Regions from separate parts of the Variovorax sp. PDC80 genome, predicted to be linked through region 2. Evidence: predicted binding sites of a transcription regulator. Region 2 holds the regulator's gene; the other holds the start of a gene.
What was found. The regulator NrdR, encoded in region 2, represses ribonucleotide reductase genes. The targets are predictions, from matches to a motif close to CACNANATNTNGTG.
Positions count from the first base shown of each region.

Region 1: a site for NrdR is predicted at 2,205-2,218, ahead of BM109_RS34740 (ribonucleoside-diphosphate reductase subunit alpha). Genes of this name have one in related genera too.

Region 1 covers NZ_FOWG01000016.1:98,166-102,371, reverse strand. Annotated here, with positions in the region: gene BM109_RS34750 (sigma-54-dependent transcriptional regulator) at 1-1,343, shown strand, start outside; gene ampD (1,6-anhydro-N-acetylmuramyl-L-alanine amidase AmpD) at 1,330-1,950, shown strand; gene BM109_RS34740 (ribonucleoside-diphosphate reductase subunit alpha) at 2,301-4,206, shown strand, end outside.
Region 2 covers NZ_FOWG01000005.1:101,092-105,297, reverse strand. Annotated here, with positions in the region: gene BM109_RS16285 (pilus assembly protein) at 1-369, shown strand, start outside; gene BM109_RS16280 (type IV pilin protein) at 366-794, shown strand; gene BM109_RS16275 (GspH/FimT family pseudopilin) at 791-1,339, shown strand; gene nrdR (transcriptional regulator NrdR) at 1,376-1,819, opposite strand; gene glyA (serine hydroxymethyltransferase) at 1,844-3,088, opposite strand; ZMP/ZTP riboswitch at 3,130-3,264, opposite strand; gene BM109_RS16260 (lytic transglycosylase domain-containing protein) at 3,309-4,175, opposite strand.

The sequences.
Region 1 (4,206 bases), on a different contig from region 2:
GCTGCGTCGTGATGACCGCCTACGGCTCGGCCGAGAACGCGGTCGAGGCACTGAAGGCAGGCGCCTTCGACTACCTCACCAAGCCGGTCGACCTGAAGCAGTTCCGCGCGGTCGTCGCCTCCGCGGTGCAGGCGCAGCAGCCGCCACCGGTCGCGCAGGCCGCGGCGCGCCCGGCCAAGGCCGCCGATGCGAGCGACGGCACGTCGGCGCTGGCCGCCGCGGGCAGCGCAGGCGCTTCCGCGCTCGAGCGGCTGGTCGGCGATTCGGAGCCGATGCGGCTCGTGAAGTCGCGCATCGCCAAGGTGGCGCGCGGCATGGCGCCGGTGCTGGTGCGCGGCGAATCGGGCACCGGCAAGGAGCTGGTGGCGCGCGCGGTCCATGCCTGCAGCCAGCGCAGCGACGGTCCCTTCGTCGCGGTGAACTGCGGCGCGATTCCCGAGAACCTGCTCGAGGCCGAATTCTTCGGCGCGCGCAAGGGTTCGTACACCGGCTCGGCGCAGGACCGCGACGGCTACTTCCAGGCCGCGCGCGGCGGCACGCTGTTCCTCGACGAGATCGGCGACCTGCCGCTGGCGATGCAGTCCAAGCTGCTGCGCGCGATCCAGGAACGCAGCGTGCGGCCGATCGGCTCCACGCAGGAAGACGCGGTCGACGTGCGCATCGTGAGCGCCACCCACAAGGACCTGCACGCCGAGGTGCAGGCCGGCCGTTTCCGGCAGGACCTGTTCTATCGGCTCAACGTGATCGAGATCGCGGTGCCCGCGCTGCGCGAGCGCCGCGAGGACCTGCCCGCGCTGTGCGTCGCGCTGCTCGCGCGCATCGCGCAGGACGGCGGGCTGCCCGCGCCGCGCCTGTCGGACGCGCTGCTGCGGCAGCTCGCGCAGCATCCGCTGCACGGCAACGTGCGCGAGCTCGAGAACCTGCTGCACCGCGCGGTCGCGCTCTACGACGGCGACGAACTGCAGCTCGACCTGATGGATGGCGCGGGCGGCGGCTGGATGACGGCCGCGCCCGGGCCTGCCGCGCCGCAAGCCGTAAGCGCCGCGACGACTGCGGCGCCGCTCGCGCAGCCCGAGGCCTTCGACGCGAAGCCCGTCGTGGCCGCGCCGCCGCCCGCGCCGCGCCCCGTGGTACCCACGCCGCTGCCCTCCGACCTGCAGGCCTACCTCGATCAGCAGGAGCGCGAGATCCTCGTGCGCGCGCTGCACGAGAGCGGCTTCAACCGCACGGCGGCCGCCGCGCGCCTGGGCATGAGCCTGCGCCAGATCCGCTACCGCATCGCGCGCCTGGGGATCAACACGCCCAACGGCGACGATGGCGCGAGCAGCCATGTCGACGACTGAAGACGGCCTGCGCGCCTCCGCGGGCGATGCGCTCTGGCGCGACGGCTGGTACCGCTTCGCGAAGGCGCTGCCCTCGCCCAACTTCGGACCGCGACCCGCGCCGGCACGCGAGCGCATCGACCTCGTCGTGCTGCACTCGATCAGCCTGCCGCCCGGCGAGTACGGCGGCGACGCGGTGCAACGGCTCTTCACCAACCGGCTCGACTGGGACGCGCATCCTTACTTCGAAAGCATTCGTGGGCTCGAGGTGTCGTCGCATTTCTACGTGCGCCGCAACGGCGAGCTCTGGCAGTTCGTGAGCGGCGACGATCGCGCGTGGCATGCGGGCGTGTCGTCGTGGCGCGGCCGGGACAACTGCAACGACGACTCCATCGGCATCGAGCTCGAGGGCCTCGAGGGCGGGCCGTTCGAGGACGCGCAGTACGAGACGCTCGCGAGCCTCGCCGCGGCGATCGCGCAGCACTATCCGATCGCACACATCGCAGGCCACGAGCACATCGCACCGGGCCGCAAGCAGGATCCCGGCGCCGGCTTCGACTGGCATCGGCTGCGCGATCATCTCGGCTGGGGTCCACACATGTTTCCCTCGCAGGTGGTGGAGCGCTAATTTTTTCAATCGCTGCACGCCGTGCGATGCCCTGGGCTCGCAGTGCAGCAATCGCTCCATTCGCAAGCGCGATGCGTAGCAACCATGCGCCCTGCAGGCCCAAATCGGCTCGAAAGCCGCATGGAACGTGGGTTGCGAGAGGATGATCCACTGTTCATGCGGCATGGATGGCCGCGAAGCGCGAAAACAGCTTTCCCCTCCCTCTTGAAGCCTGAAGGAAAACGCTACATCTAGTGGGTTGTACACCCCCCGCACCCTAGATATAGTGTGTCCCGGCCGGCCTCAGAGCCGACGAAGCGGCCCCAGCAGCGCCGCTCATCCAACAAGAATTGCCAACCGAGAGGAAGCGAATGCAAACAGCACTGAATACACCTACCGCCGCGCGTGCCATCCCCTCCACGCCGCCCCAGTCCCCCCGCGACACCGCCGGTTCGCCCACCGGACAGAACCTCGCGCACTACCAGATCATCCGCCGCAACGGCGCAGTGGTCCCGTTCGAGCCCAACAAGATCGCGATCGCGATGATGAAAGCCTTCCTGGCCGTGCATGGCACCCAGGGCGCGGCCTCGGCCAGCGTGCGCGAGACCGTCGACGCGCTGACCCAGGCCGTCGTGAAGGCGCTGGTGCGCTCGCGTCCGGGCGGCGGCACCTTCCACATCGAAGACGTGCAGGACCAGGTCGAACTGGGCCTGATGCGCGGCGGCCACCAGGAAGTGGCGCGTGCCTACGTGCTCTACCGCGAACGCCGCACCCAGGAACGCGCGAAGCAGGGCGAGCAGGATGTGCAGGTCGCGGCCCCCGCGCTGCACGTGCTCGACCGCGGCGAACGCGTCGCGCTCGACCTCGGCGAACTCAAGGGCCTGATCGAATCGGCCTGCCAGGGCCTGGGCGACAGCATCACGGCCGCGCCGATCGTGGCCGAGACGATGCGCAACCTGTACGACGGCGTGCCGCTCGACGAGGTCTACAAGGCCTCGATCCTCGCGGCCCGCACGCTGATCGAGAAGGATCCCGACTACACCTTCGCCACCGCGCGCCTGCTGCTGCACACGATCTTCAAGGAGATCGTCGGCCGCGAAGTCATGCCGGCCGACCGCGCCACCGCCTACGCCGACTACTTCCCCTCCTTCATCAAGAAGGGCGTCGAGAACGAGCTGCTCGACGAGAAGCTGCTGCAGTACGACCTGCCCCGCCTGGGCGCGGCGCTGAAGGCCGAGCGCGACAACCAGTTCGACTACCTCGGCCTGCAGACCCTGTACGACCGCTACTTCCTGCACGTGCGCAAGAGCCGCATCGAGCTGCCGCAGGCCTTCTTCATGCGCGTCTCGATGGGCCTGGCGCTCAACGAGATCGACCGCGAAGCCCGCGCCATCGAGTTCTACGAAGTGCTGTCGTCCTTCGACTTCATGTCGAGCACGCCGACGCTGTTCAACAGCGGCACGCTGCGCTCGCAGCTGTCGAGCTGCTACCTGACCACCGTGCCCGACGACCTCGACGGCATCTACGAGTCGATCAAGGAAAACGCGCTGCTCTCGAAGTTCGCGGGCGGCCTGGGCAACGACTGGACCCGCGTGCGCGCGCTCGGCAGCCACATCAAGGGCACGAACGGCGAATCGCAGGGCGTGGTGCCCTTCCTCAAGGTGGTCAACGACACCGCCGTGGCCGTGAACCAGGGCGGCAAGCGCAAGGGCGCCGTCTGCACGTACCTCGAGACCTGGCACCTCGACATCGAGGAGTTCCTGGAGCTGCGCAAGAACACCGGCGACGACCGCCGCCGCACGCACGACATGAACACCGCCAACTGGATCCCCGACCTGTTCATGCGCCGCGTGATGGAAAAGGGTTCGTGGACGCTGTTCTCGCCCTCGAACGTGCCCGACCTGCACGACCTGTTCGGCGCCGACTTCGAGAAGGCCTACGTCGCCTACGAAGAGAAGGCCGCGCGCGGCGAGATCAAGCCCAGCCGCACCGTGCAGGCCACCGACCTGTGGCGCAAGATGCTCACGATGCTGTTCGAGACCGGCCATCCCTGGATCACGTTCAAGGACGCCTGCAACGTGCGCTCGCCGCAGCAGCACGCCGGCGTGGTGCACTCGTCGAACCTCTGCACCGAGATCACGCTGAACACCAGCGACACCGAAACCGCGGTCTGCAACCTCGGCTCTGTCAACCTGCTGCAGCATCTGAAGGACGGCAAGGTCGACCAGGAGAAGCTCAAGAAGACGATCTCGACCGCGATGCGCATGCTCGACAACG
Region 2 (4,206 bases):
TCCGTGCTGGCCGATGGTCGCCTGTTCTTCAACACGCTGATTCCGCCGCAGGCGGCCTGCGGCGAAGGCGGTGGGCGCAGTTGCGCCGTGGACGCGATGACCGGCCTGTCCAAGGGTGGCACCTGCGTGCCCTCGGAGGCGGGGCTGCTCGGTGCGCCCTTCGTGGTCCAGCAGGGCGACGCGTCCTACGGGGCCGCCGATCCGGCCGGTCGGCGCGTCGAGACGCGGCGGCTCTCGGCCCTCAGCCCCGGCACCCGCAAGGGCACGGCGGTGTCGGTCGCGCAGCCGCCCGACGGTGCCACGGTGTCGCGCCGCGCCGGCCGTCTCAACTGGCGCCAGGTGCCGGACCCGCAAGGGACACAGCCATGATTACCCGCCAAGGCCATCGCGCGGGCGCGGCCCTCGGATGGAGCCTGATCGAGGTGCTGATCGCACTCGCGATCGTCGCCATCCTCGCGGCCATCGCTTTTCCCTCCTACATCGATGCGGTGCACCGGGGCTGGCGCGCCGAGGCGCGGTCGGCGCTGCTCGCGCAGATGCAGCAGCAGGAGCGCCACTTCACCGTCGATGGCCACTACCGGCGCTACGAAGGCGATTCCGCCGAGAGCGGGCAAGGCGGCAAGTACCTCGTGCGCAGCGAGCATTGCGACGGCCAGCGCAGCCTCGACGACTGCCTGCGGCTCTCGGCGCGGCTCAAGCCCGGCTTCTCGGACCCGCCGGTCGGCAACCTGTGGCTGGACAGCACGGGCGGCCGCGGCTGCGATGGCGCGCAGCGTGCGCGGTGCTGGCAATGAAGCGCGCGGGACCGGCCCGTGGGCTCACGCTGATCGAGCTGCTCACCGTGATCGCCATCGTCGCGATCCTGGCCGCCGTCGGCGTGCCGGGTTTTCGCGCGCTGCTGCTCCACCAGCGGCTGGCGGCCGTGTCGCAGGCCTTCGTGGCCGCGCTCGGGATGGCGCGGATCGAGGCCATCCGGCGCGGCGAGCCAGTCAGCGTGCTGGCCGACGGCGGCGCTGGCTGGGATGCGGGCTGGGCGGTGGTGACCGATGCCGACGGCGACCAGGCGCCGAGCGTGCTGCGGCGCTTCGATGGGCTGCCGCCGGGCATCGCGGTCGACCGGGAACTGGGCGACGGGTTGGCGCAAGGGGTGCACTACGACGCCAACGGCTTCTCGCGGCGCTTGCGCAATGCGGGCTTCGGCGCGGGCTGCCTCGCGTTCAGGGCCGAGACGGGGCGGCGCGCGGCCGTCGTCCTCTCGGCGTCGGGGCGGCCTCGAAGTTGCGACCCCGATCGGAAGGGGGAATGCGGAACGGGTGTGTGCGGGCAGGGCGGCGGATAGCAGCCGTCCCGCGGCCCGGCGTCGACACGCCGTGGCTCAGATGTCGCGCAGCAGCTGCCGGAACTCGTCCACGTCCTCGAAGCTGCGATAGACCGAGGCGAAGCGCACGTAGGCCACCTTGTCGAGCTTCTTGAGTTCGCGCATCACGAGTTCGCCGACCTTGGTCGACTCGATTTCGCGCAGGCCGCTGGCGAGCAGTTTCTGTTCGATGCGCAGCAGCGCGTTGTCGATCTGCTCGATGCTCACCGGTCGCTTGCGCAGCGCCAGCATCATCGATGCGCGGACCTTGGTCGAGTCGAAGTCGGCGCGGCTGCCGTCCTTCTTCACGACGACCGGGAAATTGACGTCGGGGCGCTCGTAGGTGGTGAAGCGCTTGTCGCAGGCCCCGCACTGGCGGCGCCTGCGCACGAAGTCGGCGTCTTCCGAAACGCGGGTCTCGACGACCTGCGTTTCGAGATGACCGCAAAAAGGGCATTTCATGCGGTCAGAGCTTCTTCTTCGAGGTCAGCGGTAGACCGGGAAGCGGCTGGTCAGCGCGTGAACCTTGGCGCGCACGGCGTCGATGTTCGCGGCATCGCGCGGGTTCTCGAGCACGTCGGCGATCAGGTTCGCGGTGATGCGGGCCTCTTCGTCCTTGAAGCCGCGCGTGGTCATGGCCGGCGTGCCGACACGCACGCCGCTGGTCACCATCGGCTTCTCGGGGTCGTTGGGGATCGCGTTCTTGTTGATGGTCATGTGGGCACTGCCCAGCACGGCCTCGGCTTCCTTGCCGGTGATGCCCTTGGCGCGCAGGTCGACCAGCATCACGTGGCTTTCGGTGCGTCCGCTCACGATGCGCAGGCCGCGCTGCGTGAGCGTTTCGGCCACGATCTGGGCGTTCTTGACCACCTGTTGCTGGTAGGCCTTGAACTCGGGCGACAGCGCTTCCTTGAAGGCCACCGCCTTGGCGGCGATCACGTGCATCAGCGGGCCCCCTTGCAGGCCCGGGAAGATCGCGCTGTTGATCGCCTTCTCGTGCTGCGACTTCATCAGGATGATGCCGCCGCGCGGGCCGCGCAGGCTCTTGTGGGTGGTCGAGGTCACGATGTCGGCATGCGGCACCGGGTTCGGGTAGACGCCCGCGGCCACCAGGCCGGCGTAGTGGGCGATGTCGACCATGAAGATCGCGCCGACGTCCTTGGCCACCTTGGCGAAGCGCTCGAAATCGATGCGCAGCGAGTAGGCCGAGGCGCCCGCGATGATCAGCTTGGGCTGGTGCTCGTGCGCCTTGCGTTCCATCGCGTCGTAGTCGATGGCTTCGTTGGCGTCCAGGCCGTAGCTCACCACGTTGAACCACTTGCCGCTCATGTTGAGCGGCATGCCGTGGGTCAGGTGGCCGCCTTCGGCCAGGCTCATGCCCATGATGGTGTCGCCGGGCTTCAGGAAGGCCAGCAGCACGGCCTCGTTGGCCGAGGCGCCGCAATGGGGCTGCACGTTGGCCGCCTCGGCGCCGAAGATCTGCTTCACGCGGTCGATGGCCAGCTGCTCGGCCACGTCGACGTGCTCGCAGCCGCCGTAGTAGCGCTTGCCCGGGTAGCCCTCGGCGTACTTGTTGGTGAGCTGCGAGCCCTGCGCGGCCATGACGGCCGGCGAGGCGTAGTTCTCGCTCGCGATCAGCTCGATGTGGTGTTCCTGGCGCGCGTTTTCGGCCTGGATGGCAGCCCAGATTTCGGGATCGGTCTGTTCGACCAGGATGTTGCGTTGGTACATGGCAGTCCTTTGAAGACGAGGTCCTTGTTCTTCAACCAAACAAGGGCTGCCCAGGCGAACGGCTGATCGCCTGCGCGTCTGGAGCGACGTCGCAGGCGGTACGCTTCCCAGTGGTAGTCCACGTCAGCGCGGGTGCCTTGTCGGCACCGCGCCTATCGCCAGTCGCGTACCCGGTCGAGTGTAGCGGATCGGACCGGCCCGGCGGCGGGCGAAAGGAGATTCAGGACACGGCCGACAGCAGCGCCACCTTGGGCGGCGTGGGGCCGTTGGCCGGCTCGGTCGCCTCGTCGGGCTTGGCCGGGGCCACCACCGGCAGGGGCAGCGGCTGCGGGCGCAGCACCGGCGGCGTCGGCGCGAACGGCGAGGGCGCGCGGCCGCTGGCCACCTGCAGCAGGCGCTCGCGCTCGGCCATCACCTTGCCGGCATAGCCGCCGTCGTCCTCGAGGTTGGCCGCGCCCACGTAGTAGCGCAGGCCGCCTTCGAGCGAACCGGCGCGGGCGATGCATTCCTGCAGCACCTTCACGCCGACCCGCATGTTGGTCACGGGGTCGAAGGCGGTCAGCGTGCCGCCGGCCGGCTCGTACTTGTCGCCGTGCACGCGGGTCATGACCTGCATCAGCCCCTGCGCGCCGACCTGGCTCTGCGCGAACGGGTTGAAGCTGGACTCGACCGCCATGATCGCGAGGATCAGCGTCGGATCGAGCTTGGTGTGCTTGCCGATGTTGTAGGCCTCGGCCACGAGCACGCTCAGCGGCTCGGCCGCGACGCGGTACTTCTTGCTGAGCCAGTAGGCCACGGCGGCCTGCTGCTTGGGCAGGTCGCCGGGGCTCGCGGCCGTCGTGCGCTCGATCGCGGTCGGCTCGAGGTCGGTGGCTTCGGGCGCGGGTTTGCGCGACTGCAGCCAGCCCATGAGCTGTTCCTCGCCTTGATGGCGCAAGTCGGGCCGCGCCACGAGGGCGAGGACCGCGAACACGATGGCCAGGCCCAGCAGGGCGAAACCGTTGTGCGTGATTTCAAAAAAGCCGTCTGCCACATCGGACACGAAGGTCCTCAGCCCGCGGGCCGTGGCATCAAACGCCTTGTTCATCGCTCTTCCTTTCTGTGCGGCACCTGTCGCA